2 regions of the Streptomyces sp. NPDC017056 genome follow, and region 1 is predicted to be linked to the other one. Evidence: riboswitches for the same ligand, from Rfam matches in the RefSeq annotation. Region 1 holds a riboswitch; the other holds the start of a gene.
The links. Region 1 has a riboswitch for S-adenosylmethionine ahead of ACH4OW_RS00425 (aminotransferase class V-fold PLP-dependent enzyme). Riboswitches for the same ligand answer to the same signal wherever they lie in the genome.
Positions count from the first base shown of each region.

Region 2: it holds a riboswitch for S-adenosylmethionine, as region 1 does, so the genes downstream of both, thrC (threonine synthase) here and ACH4OW_RS00425 (aminotransferase class V-fold PLP-dependent enzyme) in region 1, are expected to answer to the same signal.

Region 1 is NZ_JBIRPD010000001.1:96,415-102,920, reverse strand. It holds gene ACH4OW_RS00440 (Rieske 2Fe-2S domain-containing protein) at 1-552, shown strand, start outside; gene ACH4OW_RS00435 (ubiquinol-cytochrome c reductase cytochrome b subunit) at 549-2,186, shown strand; gene trpD (anthranilate phosphoribosyltransferase) at 2,333-3,397, shown strand; SAM riboswitch class IV at 3,480-3,597, shown strand; gene ACH4OW_RS00425 (aminotransferase class V-fold PLP-dependent enzyme) at 3,771-5,225, shown strand; gene ACH4OW_RS00420 (Lrp/AsnC ligand binding domain-containing protein) at 5,302-5,583, opposite strand; gene ACH4OW_RS00415 (rhomboid family intramembrane serine protease) at 5,580-6,299, opposite strand.
Region 2 is NZ_JBIRPD010000007.1:133,774-140,279, reverse strand. It holds gene ACH4OW_RS14975 (SDR family NAD(P)-dependent oxidoreductase) at 1-460, opposite strand, end outside; gene groL (chaperonin GroEL) at 614-2,236, opposite strand; gene ACH4OW_RS14965 (cold-shock protein) at 2,608-2,811, opposite strand; gene ACH4OW_RS14960 (MoaD/ThiS family protein) at 3,245-3,523, opposite strand; gene thrC (threonine synthase) at 3,641-4,930, opposite strand; SAM riboswitch class I at 4,948-5,105, opposite strand; gene ACH4OW_RS14950 (glucosyl-3-phosphoglycerate synthase) at 5,269-6,216, shown strand; gene ACH4OW_RS14945 (trehalose-6-phosphate synthase) at 6,304-6,506, shown strand, end outside.

The DNA of each region.
Region 1 (6,506 bases):
TTCGGCGCGCTGGCCCTGGTGCCGCTCTCCGGTGTCGTGCTGCTGCGCGACCTCGGCCCGCTGCCCGAGAAGAAGCTGCGTTCGACCGGCTGGAAGAAGGGCATCCGCCTGGTCAACCAGTCCACCAACCTCCCGCTGCGTCCCGAGGACATCGCGGTCGGCTCGCTGACCTTCGCCAAGCCCGAGGGCCTGGAGGAGGACGACCACGAGTTCAACCAGAAGATCGCCAAGGACGCCCTGATGCTCGTGCGGATCCAGCCGCAGAACATCAAGGACAAGCAGGAACTGGACTGGTCGCACGAGGGCATCGTCGCGTACTCGAAGATCTGCACCCACGTGGGCTGCCCGATCAGCCTGTACGAGCAGCAGACGCACCACGTGCTGTGCCCCTGCCACCAGTCGACCTTCGACCTGGCCGACGGCGGACGCGTCATCTTCGGCCCTGCCGGGCACGCCCTGCCGCAGCTGCACATCACGGTCAAGGACGGCTTCCTCGAAGCCGTCAGCGACTTCGCGGAGCCCGTCGGCCCGAGCTTCTGGGAGCGCGGATGAGTAACGAGACGAGCGCGACCACCACGCGCCGCGGCCAGGCGCCGCGGGGCGAGCGGATCGCCGACTGGGCGGACGGCCGGCTGGGCATCTACAGCCTCGCCAAGGCCAACATGCGCAAGATCTTCCCGGACCACTGGTCCTTCATGCTGGGCGAGATCTGCCTCTACAGCTTCATCATCATCATCCTGACCGGCGTCTACCTGACGCTGTTCTTCCACCCGAGCATGGCCGAGGTGACCTACCACGGCTCGTACGTGCCCATGCACGGGATCCGGATGACGCAGGCGTTCGAGTCGACGCTGGACATCAGCTTCGACGTGCGCGGCGGTCTGCTCATCCGGCAGATCCACCACTGGGCGGCCCTGGTCTTCCTGGGCGGCATGATGGTGCACATGATGCGGGTGTTCTTCACCGGCGCCTTCCGCAAGCCGCGCGAGGTCAACTGGCTGTTCGGCTTCCTGCTGCTGGTGCTGGGCATGTTCACCGGCTTCACCGGCTACTCCCTGCCGGACGACCTGCTCTCCGGCACCGGCGTCCGCTTCATCGAGGGCGTCATCCTGGCGATGCCGCTGGTCGGCTCGTACCTCCAGATGTTCATCTTCGGCGGGGAATTCCCGGGGCACGACATCATCCCGAGGTTCTTCACGGTGCACGTCCTGCTGCTGCCCGGCATCATGCTGGGTCTGCTGGTGGCGCACCTGATCCTGGTCTTCTACCACAAGCACACGCAGTTCCCGGGTGCCGGCAAGACCAACAAGAACGTCGTCGGCATGCCGCTGCTGCCGGTCTACATGGCCAAGGCCGGAGGCTTCTTCTTCCTGGTCTTCGGCGTGATCTCGGTGATCGCGGCGGTCGCCAGCATCAACCCGGTGTGGGCCATCGGCCCGTACCGGCCCGACCAGGTGTCCACCGGCGCCCAGCCCGACTGGTACATGGGCTTCGCCGAGGGTCTGGTCCGTGTGATGCCCGGCTGGGAGTGGGACATCTGGGGCCACACCATCAACTTCGGTGTGCTGATCCCGATCATCATCTTCCCGCTGGTGCTGGTCGCGATCGCGGTCTACCCGTTCGTCGAGTCCTGGGTCACCGGCGACAAGCGCGAGCACCACATCCTGGACCGCCCGCGCAACGCGCCGACCCGTACCGGCTTCGGTGTGGCCTGGCTGACCGCCTACCTCATCATGCTGATCGGCGGCGGCAACGACCTGTGGGCCACGCACTTCCACCTGTCGCTGAACTCGCTGACCTGGTTCGTCCGGATCGGCTTCTTCGTCGGGCCGGTGCTCGCCTTCATCGTCACCAAGCGGATCTGCCTGGGCCTCCAGCGCCGCGACCGCGACAAGGTGCTGCACGGACGCGAGTCCGGCATCATCAAGCGCCTGCCGCACGGTGAGTTCATCGAGGTGCACGAGCCGCTCAACCAGGAGCAGCTGCACACGCTCACCCAGCACGAGCAGCCCAAGCCGTTCGAGATCGGCCCGGAGGTCGACGAGAACGGTGTCGAGCGGAAGGTCAAGCGGACGACCAAGCTCCGCGCCAAGCTCTCCAAGGGCTACTACGGCGAGGACAACGTCATCCCGAAGCCGACCCCGGAGGAGTACAAGGAGATCACCAGCGGCCACGGCCACCACTGATCCCCGCCGTGTGACGCACGGCAGTACCACCGCGTAAGTACGCCACCCAGAGGGCCCCTTCCAGGAACTGGACGGGGCCCTCCGGCGTGCCGGGCCGCCGGATAGGGTTTCGGCACCAGCAGGAGACGAATCCAGGAGTGTGGACCATGAACGTTGCGACCCCGAACGGCGGCGACAGCGTGGCGGCCCGCACCTGGCCGGGCGTGCTGGAAGCCCTCCTCCAGGGCCGCGACCTGGGCGCCGACGACACCGCGTGGGCGATGGACCGCATCATGCGCGGCCAGGCCACCGACGCGCAGATCGCCGGGTTCGCGGTGGCGCTGCGGGCCAAGGGCGAGACCGTGGCGGAGATCTCGGGACTGGTACGGGCGATGTACGCGCACGCCAACCTCATCGAGGTGCCGGGCCCGAGCGTGGACATCGTCGGCACCGGCGGCGACGGCGCCAAGACCGTCAACATCTCCACGATGTCCTCGGTCGTGGTGGCCGGCACCGGCGCGAAGGTCGTCAAACACGGCAACCGCGCCGCCTCGTCGGCCAGCGGCGCGTCCGACGTGCTGGAGAAGCTGGGCGTGAACCTGGACCTGACCCCGCGCCGGGTCGTCGAGGTCGCCGAGGAGGCCGGGATCACCTTCTGCTTCGCGGTCAAGTTCCACCCCTCGCTGCGGCACGTGGCGCCCGCGCGGCGCGAACTGGGCATCCGTACGACCTTCAACGTGCTGGGCCCGCTGACCAACCCGGCGAAGGTACGGGCCCAGGCCACCGGTGTGGCCGACGCGCGGATGGCGCCCATCCTGGCCGGGGTGCTGGCCGAGCGCGGCTCCTCCGCCCTGGTCTTCCGCGGCGACGACGGCCTGGACGAACTGACCACCACCGCCACGTCCAAGGTGTGGGTCGTACGGGACGGCGACGTCCGCGAGGAGACCTTCGACCCGCGCGACGTGGGCATCGGCCTGGTGCCCGTGGAGGCGCTGCGCGGCGCCGACGCCTCGTACAACGCGGATGTGGCGCGCCGCCTGCTGGGCGGCGAGCCGGGCCCCGTACGCGACGCGGTCCTGCTGAACTCCGCGGCGGCGCTGGTCGCCCTGGAGCCGACGGACGCGCCCCTGACCGAGCAGATCGCGGCGGGCATCGCGAAGGCCGCCGAGTCCGTCGACTCCGGCGCGGCCCGCCGGGCACTGGAGCGGTGGGTGGCGGCCAGCAACGCCTGAGCGCGGTGGTGTGACGCGGGGCCCGGTCCGGGATGCGGACCGGGCCTTGCGCCTGTCCGATCGTGTGGCATGATGCTGCCCAGGTCACGAGTGACAGCGACACAGGCCCCGGCCCGCTGTCCGGCAACCCTCCGTCCGTGGCGGGGTGCCCCGGGTGATGACCAGGCCGCAGGCAGCGAGGTCTGCGGCAAGCGCGGATCCCTCGTGCCAGGGATCCTGGTCCTTGAGGGAGATCTCCCGTGAATCAGCGAATGCGTTAGGGCCGTTCGGCCCCGTTTTCCGCACCCCTTTTTTCTTTCACCGCTGCCGGTCCGGCCCCGCTTCGGCGTGTGCGCCCCGCAGCGAAGTCGCCCTGCCTTCACGGGAGTTCGCCATGCCTGTTTCCGCCGCTGCCACCCCTGCCGCCACCGATTCCGCCACCGATGCCGCCGTCTGCGCCCCGCTGCCCGTGCTGGGGCGCGACGTCCTGGTCCCGCTCGTCACCGGCGGCGAGGTCGAGTACGCGGCGCTGGACATCGCCGCCAGCGCCCCGGCGCTCCAGCGCGTCTGGGACGACGTGGCCGCGTACGCCCCGTACTACGGCAGCGTGCACCGCGGCGCCGGCTACCTCTCGCAGCTGTCCACCGACCTGTTCGAGAACAGCCGCGCGGAGGTTGCCCGCTTCCTCGGATGCAGGGAGGGAGACCAGGTGGTCTTCACCCGCTCTACCACCGACTCGCTTAACCTGCTGGCCGCCGTGCTGCCCGCACACACACGGGTGTTCGTCTTCGAGACCGAGCACCACGCCTCGCTGCTGCCCTGGGAGCAGCGCGCGGACATCGAGGTGACGTACCTCGATGCTCCCCGCACCCCGCAGCAGGCGGTGGACACGCTGGAACGGGCACTGGCCGAGCGCGAGCCGGGCTCCGCTTCCGAGGGCTTCGAGAAGAGCGGAGGCGGAGCGCAGCGGAGCGGCAACGCCCTGGTCTGCGTGACCGGTGCCTCCAATGTGACCGGTGAGCTGTGGCCCGTACGGGAGCTGGCCGCCGCGGCGCACGCGCACGGCGCGCGGATCGTCCTGGACGCCGCCCAGCTCGCCCCGCACCACCCGGTCGACCTCGCGGAGCTGGACGTGGACTGGGTCGCCTTCTCCGGCCACAAGCTGTACGCGCCCTTCGGGGCGGGCGTGCTGGCCGGGCGCGCGGACTGGCTCCAGGCGGCGGAGCCGTACCTCGCGGGCGGCGGCGCCAGCCGTACGGTCGCGCGCCGCGTCGACGGCGGGGTGGACGTCGACTGGCACACCACCGCCGCCCGCCACGAGGCCGGTTCGCCCAACGTCATCGGCGTCTACGCCATCGCCGCCGCCTGCAAGGCGCTGACCGAGGCGGGCTTCGAGAGCCTGGTCGCCAGGGAACAGCAGCTGGTCGAGCGGGTACGCGCGGGCCTCGCCGAGGTGCCCGAGGTGACCGTGCTGTCGCTGTTCGGGGACGACGCGCCGCGCGTGGGCGTGCTGTCCTTCGTCGTCGCGGGCTGGAACAGCTCGCACTTCGCGGCGGCGCTCTCGGCGGAGTACGGCATCGGCGTGCGCGACGGGCTGTTCTGCGCGCACCCCCTCGTACGGACCCTGCTGGGCGCCGGGTCCCAGGCCCCGGGGGAGTGCGGCGCGCCGGAGGGGGCGCCGGGGGAGCAGTCGCTGAACGCCATCCGGGTGAGCTTCGGCGCCGGCACGCCCGACGAGCACGTGGACCGCTTCGTGCGGGCCGTCAAGGAGCTGGTCACGGACGGCGCGCGGTGGAGCTACCGCACCGAGGACGGCCGCTGCGTGCCGGACACCGCGGCCGCCGGGTAGCTCACGGACCGCCCCGCCGCGGCGCTCCGCTGTCCGGGCGCCGCGGCGCGGGTGCCGTACGCGGAGGCGGCCCGGGTCAGGCGTCCAGGCCGATCGCGAAGGCCGCTTCCAGGTCGTGCTGGGAGTACGTACGGAACGCGATGTGCGTCTCGGTGGAGGACACGCCCGGCACCTTGCTGATCCGGCCGGGGATGACGTCCGCCAGGTCGTCGTGCTCGGCCACCCGCACCATCGCGATCAGGTCGTGGGCGCCGGTGACCGAGTAGACCTCGCTGACGCCCTCCAGCGCGGCGATCTTCTCGGCGATCTCCGGGATCTGGTCCACGCTGGTCTTGATGAGCACGATCGAAGTGATCACGGCTGGCTCTCTCCCTCGGTCGCCTGCTGCTTCGCCGTTCCGGCGGACTCCACACTACCGGGGGCCGCGGCGGTTCCCTCGGGCGGAGCGGGGCTCGCCCGGTAGCGCACCCAGGCGTACACGAAGCCCGCCGCGAAGCCCACGACATGGGCGAGGTAGGCCACGCCCGGGGTGTCGGGGCTGCGCTGCGCGGCCAGCCACTGGAGGACGAACCAGAACAGCAGCACGATCCAGGCGGGGAAGCGCAGCGGCAAGAAGAAGAGGAACGGGTAGAGGCTGGTGACCCGCGCTTTGGGAAAGAGGTACAGGAACGCGCCCAGCACCCCGGAGATCGCCCCGGAGGCGCCGACCAGGGTCTGTCCCGAGGAGGCGTGCGCGGCCGCGTAGCCCATCAGCGCCAGGTAGCCGGTGACGACGTAGAAGACGGTGAAGGACAGCCGGCCCATGCGGCTCTCGGCCATGCCGCCGAAGACGTACAGGAAGAGCACGTTGCCCAGCAGGTGCAGCCAGCTGCCGTGCACGAACAGGGCGGTCAGCGGGGTGAGCAGCGCGCGCGGCGAGCCGCTCCACAGGTCGCGCGGGATGACGCCCCACCGTTCGAAGTACGCGGTCTGTGCCTGCACGACGGCGTCGCCGGTCCCGTATATGCCGTTGAGGCCGGAGGCGGGGCCGACGACGAAGACCACGCAGCACACGGCGATCAGCACGTTCGTCATGCGGGAGAACACGGTCAGCGCCGAGCGGGCGCGGGGCGTCCGGGGGACCAGGGGCGGGGCCGTCATGAAGTGATCATGGCGCAATGGGGGCAATCGGGACAGAGTGCCTCGCCGCGTCCCGCCTCCCGGGCGGGGCCGCACCGCGAGGGCGTCAGGCCGTAGGGTAACGGGCAGTACCCCGCGTACTTCCGCAGTCCGACGGCGCAC
Region 2 (6,506 bases), on a different contig from region 1:
GGGGCAGCGCCCGCTGGACGGTGAAGAAGACGCCCTTGAAGTTCACGCCGACCGCCCGGTCGAAGTCGTCCTCGGTGATCTCTTCGAAGGGGGCGGCGGCGTACACCCCGGCGTTGGCGAAGACGATGTCGAGGTGGCCGAAGCGGTCGCGCACGGCCTGCATGACGGCGTCGAGATCGGCGACGGACGCGGTGTCGCCCCGTACGCCCAGCACCCGGTCCACGCCGCCGGCCGCGGCCCCGCCACCGTCCCCGGCCGCGGCCTGCGCCTGTTGCGTCAGCTCGGCCACGGCGGTGTCGAGGCGGCGCTCGTCGCGCCCGCAAACGACCACCCGCGCGCCGTCCGCGAGCAGCCGCCGCGCGGCCGCCAGGCCGACCCCGCTGGTGCCGCCGGTGACCAGGGCGACGGTGTCCGCGCCGAATCGAGCCGTACGGGCGTTCTGCCGGTTCTGTGTCGTCATGGGGCGAGCGTGCCCCGCCGGGCCGGGGGCGACGCATGCCACCCGCGAACCCGGCGCCCGCGGCCGGCCGCGCCGGGAAACGCCGCTGGGGCGGCACCCCCCTGGGAGGAGGGGTGCCGCCCCAGCGATCTGAGGACAGGTGATCCGGGAGGATCAGAAGTCCATGTCACCGCCCGGCATGCCGCCCGGAGCGGCCGCGGCGGCCTTCTCCGGCTTGTCGGCGATGACGGCCTCGGTGGTCAGGAACAGCGCGGCGATCGACGCGGCGTTCTGCAGCGCGGAGCGCGTGACCTTGGCGGGGTCGATGATGCCCTCGGCGATCATGTCGACGTACTCGCCGGTCGCGGCGTTCAGACCGTGGCCGACGGCCAGGTTGCGCACCTTCTCCACGACAACGCCGCCCTCAAGGCCGCCGTTGACGGAGATCTGCTTCAGCGGGGCCTCCAGGGCCAGCTTCACAGCGGCGGCACCGGTGGCCTCGTCGCCCTCCAGCTCCAGCTTCTCGAAGACCGAGGAGGCCTGCAGCAGGGCGACGCCACCGCCGGCGACGATGCCCTCCTCGACGGCCGCCTTCGCGTTGCGAACGGCGTCCTCGATGCGGTGCTTGCGCTCCTTGAGCTCGACCTCGGTGGCGGCACCGGCCTTGATGACGGCCACGCCGCCGGCCAGCTTCGCCAGACGCTCCTGGAGCTTCTCGCGGTCGTAGTCCGAGTCGCTGTTCTCGATCTCGGCGCGGATCTGGTTGACGCGGCCCTGGACCTGCTCGCTGTCACCGGCACCGTCGACGATGGTGGTCTCGTCCTTGGTGATGACGACCTTGCGGGCGCGGCCCAGCAGGTCGAGACCGGCGTTCTCCAGCTTGAGGCCGACCTCCTCGGAGATGACCGTGCCACCGGTGAGGATGGCGATGTCGCCGAGCATGGCCTTGCGGCGGTCGCCGAAGCCCGGGGCCTTGACGGCGACGGACTTGAAGGTGCCGCGGATCTTGTTGACGACCAGGGTCGACAGGGCCTCGCCCTCGACGTCCTCGGCGATGATCAGCAGCGGCTTGCCCGACTGCATGACCTTCTCCAGCAGCGGAAGGAGGTCCTTCACGTTGGAGATCTTCGAGTTGACGATGAGGATGTACGGGTCGTCGAGCGACGCCTCCATACGCTCCATGTCGGTGGCGAAGTACGCCGAGATGTAGCCCTTGTCGAAGCGCATACCCTCGGTGAGCTCCAGCTCCAGACCGAAGGTCTGGGACTCCTCGACGGTGATGACGCCTTCCTTGCCGACCTTGTCCATGGCCTCGGCGATCAGCTCGCCGATCTGGGTGTCGGCGGCGGAGATGGAGGCGGTCGAAGCGATCTGCTCCTTGGTCTCCACGTCCTTGGCCTGCTCCAGCAGGGCGGCGGAGACGGCCTCGACGGCGCGCTCGATGCCGCGCTTGAGGGCCATCGGGTTGGCGCCGGCGGCTACGTTGCGCAGACCCTCGCGGACCAGGGCCTGGGCCAGGACGGTCGCGGTCGTCGTGCCGTCACCGGCGACGTCGTCCGTCTTCTTCGCGACCTCCTTGACCAGCTCGGCGCCGATCTTCTCGTACGGGTCCTCAAGCTCGATCTCCTTGGCGATGGAAACACCATCGTTGGTGATCGTGGGGGCGCCCCACTTCTTCTCGAGGACGACGTTGCGGCCCTTGGGGCCGAGGGTGACCTTGACGGCGTCGGCGAGCTGGTTCATCCCGCGCTCGAGACCGCGCCGTGCCTCCTCGTCGAACGCGATGATCTTGGCCATGTGAAGTGGTCCTCCCGGACTGGGGGTCCCCCCGGACTGCGTCTGGGGGAGGGTGGATACTCCGGACCGCGCTGGCGCCCGCGACGGACGGTCTGCGAGCCTGTGGTTCCTTGCCCCACCGGCCCACGGACCTCACCGAGTCGGTCCTTAGCTGTCACTCTCACTCGTAGAGTGCTAACGCAATGATTAGCACTCGGCCCATGAGAGTGCAAGCGGCTTGGCGGGAGCCATCCCCACAGGGCCCGGGCGTCAAACCGGGTGCGGGCGGATGACCTGGCACTCCCCCGCGTCCCCCTCGACCCACCCAAACACAGAAGGCCCGCGCCCCCATAAGGGACGCGGGCCTCCGTACGCAGCAGTCGGTCGGCGCTTCAGCCGGCCACGCGGACCATGTCCGCCTGCGGCCCTTTCTGGCCCTGCGAGATCTCGAACTCGACCCGCTGACCCTCCTCAAGGGTGCGGTAGCCGTCCATCTGGATCGCGCTGTAGTGGACGAAAACATCCGCACCACCGTCGACCGCGATGAAGCCGTACCCCTTCTCCGCGTTGAACCACTTGACGGTGCCCTGAGCCATGCCTAACTCCCCTATTACTGGCCCTTGCACAGGACCGCACTCCGCGGACCCGGGTCAGACCTCACCCCCCGACAGGAGGGGGTGTGCGCCGGAACGCGTCGACCGCCGCTGAATGTATCTGTCCAACTGCCCAGCGCAACAGGTCAATCGGACGAGAATTCCGGCTGCGAACAATCGCAAATATGGGTAGAAGTGGGGCTTTTCCAGGGCAAGTCGGGCCGGGCAAAGCTCACCAACGCGACAAATCATGTCCACACTTCGGGCACAACTTGCCGGGGTCTCCCTGGCGGCCGACGGCCGCAAAACGCGGGATCACCACAACTGTATCGCCTTTAACAACACGGAATCGCCCCGTCCGCTTCTTGGCGGACGGGGCGATTCCAGCCGAACCACGCGGCGGACCCCAAAAAGATCCGTACGGCTTCTTGACAGCTCAGCAGCCGCCGGCCACCGCCGGAATGATCGAGACGCCCGCGCCGTCCGGCGTCGGGGTCGCCAGGCCCTGCTCGAAGCGCACGTCGTCGTCGTTGACGTAGACGTTCACGAAGCGGCGCAGCTTGCCGGTGTCGTCCAGGACGCGGGCCGCGATGCCGCTGTGGTTCTTCTCCAGGTCCGCGATGACCTCGGAGAGGGTCGTCCCTTCGGCGGCGACCTCGGCCTGCCCGCCGGTGTAGGTGCGCAGGATGGTCGGGATGCGGACGTTGACGCTCATGGTGTTCTGCCTTCCGGCTCGGAGGATGCGGTGAGGCGGGTAAGGGCGCACCGGCGCCCGGGGACGCGTGCGGGGGCTCGCCTCGGCGTGTCGTGGTGTACCGGCGGGTACGGGAGGTCAGCCGGCCAGGCCGGCGGCGCGGAACGCGTCCAGGCTCGGCCGGATCGTGGCCGTGGGCCCGGTCGTCGGCGCGACGGCGTCGAGCGTCTTGAGCCCGTCGCCGGTGTTCAGCACGACGGTGGTCAGCGCCGGGTCGAGCAGGCCGTCCTCGATCAGCTTCTTCGTGACGCCCACGGTCACCCCGCCGGCGGTCTCGGCGAAGATGCCCTCCGTACGGGCCAGCAGCTTGATCGCGTCGACCACCTGCGCGTCGTCGACGTCCTCGACGGCGCCGCCGGTGCGGCGGGCGATGTCGAGCACGTACGGGCCGTCGGCCGGGTTGCCGATGGCCAGCGACTTGGCGATGGTGTCCGGCTTCTGCGGCCGTACGACGTCGTGGCCCGCCTTGAAGGCCGTGGAGACCGGCGAACAGCCCTCGGCCTGGGCGCCGAAGATCTTGTACGGCTTGTCCTCGACCAGGCCGAGCGCGATCAGCTCCTTCAGCCCCTTGTCGATCTTCGTGAGCTGGGAGCCGGAGGCGATCGGGATGACGATCTGGTCCGGCAGCCGCCAGCCGAGCTGTTCGCAGATCTCGTAGGCGAGCGTCTTGGAACCCTCGCCGTAGTACGGGCGGAGGTTCACGTTGACGAAGCCCCAGCCCTCGCCGAGCGGGTCGCCGATCAGCTCCGAGCAGAAGCGGTTGACGTCGTCGTAGTTGCCCTCGATGCCGACCAGCTCGCCGCCGTACACCGCGGCCATGACGACCTTGCCCGCCTCCAGGTCGTGCGGGATGAAGACGCAGGAGCGGAAGCCGGCGCGGGCCGCCGCGGCGCCGACCGCGCCCGCGAGGTTGCCGGTGGAGGAGCAGGACAGCGTGGTGAAGCCGAAGGCGCGGGCGGCCTCGACGGCGATGGCGACGACGCGGTCCTTGAAGGAGTGCGTCGGGTTGCCGGAGTCGTCCTTGACGTACAGGCCGCCGGTGACGCCCAGCTCGCGGGCCAGGTTGTCGGCCTTGACCAGCTTGGTCAGGCCGGGGTTCAGGTTGGGCTTGTCCGCGACGTCGGCCGGGACGGGCAGCAGCGGCGCGTACCGCCAGATGCTGTTCGGGCCGGCCTCGATGCGCTTGCGCAGGCCCTCGGGGTCGCCCGTCGGCAGGTCGTACGCCACTTCCAGCGGCCCGAAACAGACGGCGCACGCGAAGATCGGTCCGAGGTCGAAGCGCTCACCGCACTCGCGGCAGGACAGCGCGACGGCCGGGCCCAGGGAAACGGTGGCGGAAGTGGTGCTCTCAACGGATTGCACAGCCATGGAGGCGAGGCCCTTTCTCCTCATCTTCCTCGCGGCGCATCTCGCCACGAGACGGAATTGGCACCTTCCCTAGCCGGGAGCCTCGCGGGCCGCACGTGACGCGCGGCGACGGAGACCGGCTGGAGGGTTGCCGGGGCTTCAACGGGCCGTATCCCTCTGCCCCTCTGGATGAGCGGTATGGCGCTGGGCCGTGGCCCAGGCGTTTGTCGCGGCGACCCCGGCATGTCCGGGACGATCGCGTTGTTCAAGACTGTAGCCGAAGGGATGGGCGGTTGAGACAGCCGTCCGCACCGCGAGATGGATCACATCGCTGGTCCGGGAACGAAGGAGACGCGCAGGTGCTGCAAGAGGTGGAGCGCTGGCTGGCCGGCCGGTCCTGGTCGGCCGCCGACCGCCCGCTCGACCGGCTGCTGGCCGCCAAGCGCGAGACCGGGCAGACGGTCTCCGTCGTGCTGCCGGCGCTCGACGAGGAGGCGACGGTCGGCGCGATCGTCGAGGCGATCCGTACGGAGCTGATGACGCCGTCGGTGCCGCTGGTCGACGAGCTGGTGGTGCTGGACTCCGGTTCCACGGACGGCACGGCCAAGGTCGCGGCCGAGGCCGGGGCGCGGGTCGTCCACCGGGACGAGGTGCTGCCGAGGCTGCCCGCGCTGCCCGGCAAGGGCGAGGTGCTGTGGCGCTCCCTGCTGGCCACCGGCGGCGACCTCGTGTGCTTCGTCGACGCGGACCTGCGCGAGTTCGACGCCGGTTTCGTCTCCGGGATCGTCGGCCCGCTGCTGACCGACCCGGAGGTGCAGTTCGTCAAGGGCATGTACGACCGTCCGCTGGGCGAGGCGGCCGGGCAGGGCGGCCGGGTCACCGAGCTGGTCGCCCGGCCGCTGCTGAACCTGCACTGGCCGCAGCTCGCCGGGTTCGTGCAGCCGCTGGGCGGGGAGTACGCGGCCCGCCGGTCGCTGCTGGAGCGGCTGCCGTTCCCGGTGGGCTACGGCGTGGAGCTGGGCCTGCTGGTGGACGCGCTGCACACGGCCGGGCTGGACGCGCTGGCCCAGGTCGACGTCGGCGTACGCAAGCACCGCCACCAGAGCGGCCAGGCGCTCGGCAGGATGGCGGCGGCGATCTACCGCACCGCGCAGCTGCGGCTGGCCAGGGGCCACCTGGTGCGCCCGCGGCTGACCCAGTTCGAGCGCGGCGAGACCGGTTTCGTGCCGCGCACCTGGGACGTGGACACCGAGGAGCGCCCGCCGATGGCGGAGATACCGGAGTACGCGGCGCGCCGCGCGGCCTGAGCGGAGCTTCCGGGCGCCGCGGAATGCGCGGCGTTCCGCCTGGCCTTGGCACGTTTGAGCGGTTCGGTGGCGGGCTAGTCTCGCAACATGGTCTCCGAGCGTTCTGGTGCCCAGGTTCTCGTCGCGTCCAACCGCGGCCCGGTGTCTTACTCGAAGGGGGACGACGGCGCGCTGACCGCCAAACGGGGCGGCGGCGGGCTGGTCTCCGGGCTCTCCGCCATCGGGCCCGACGCCGGCGCGGTGTGGGTGTGCGCCGCCCTGGGCGACGGTGACCGGGAGGCGGCCCGGCG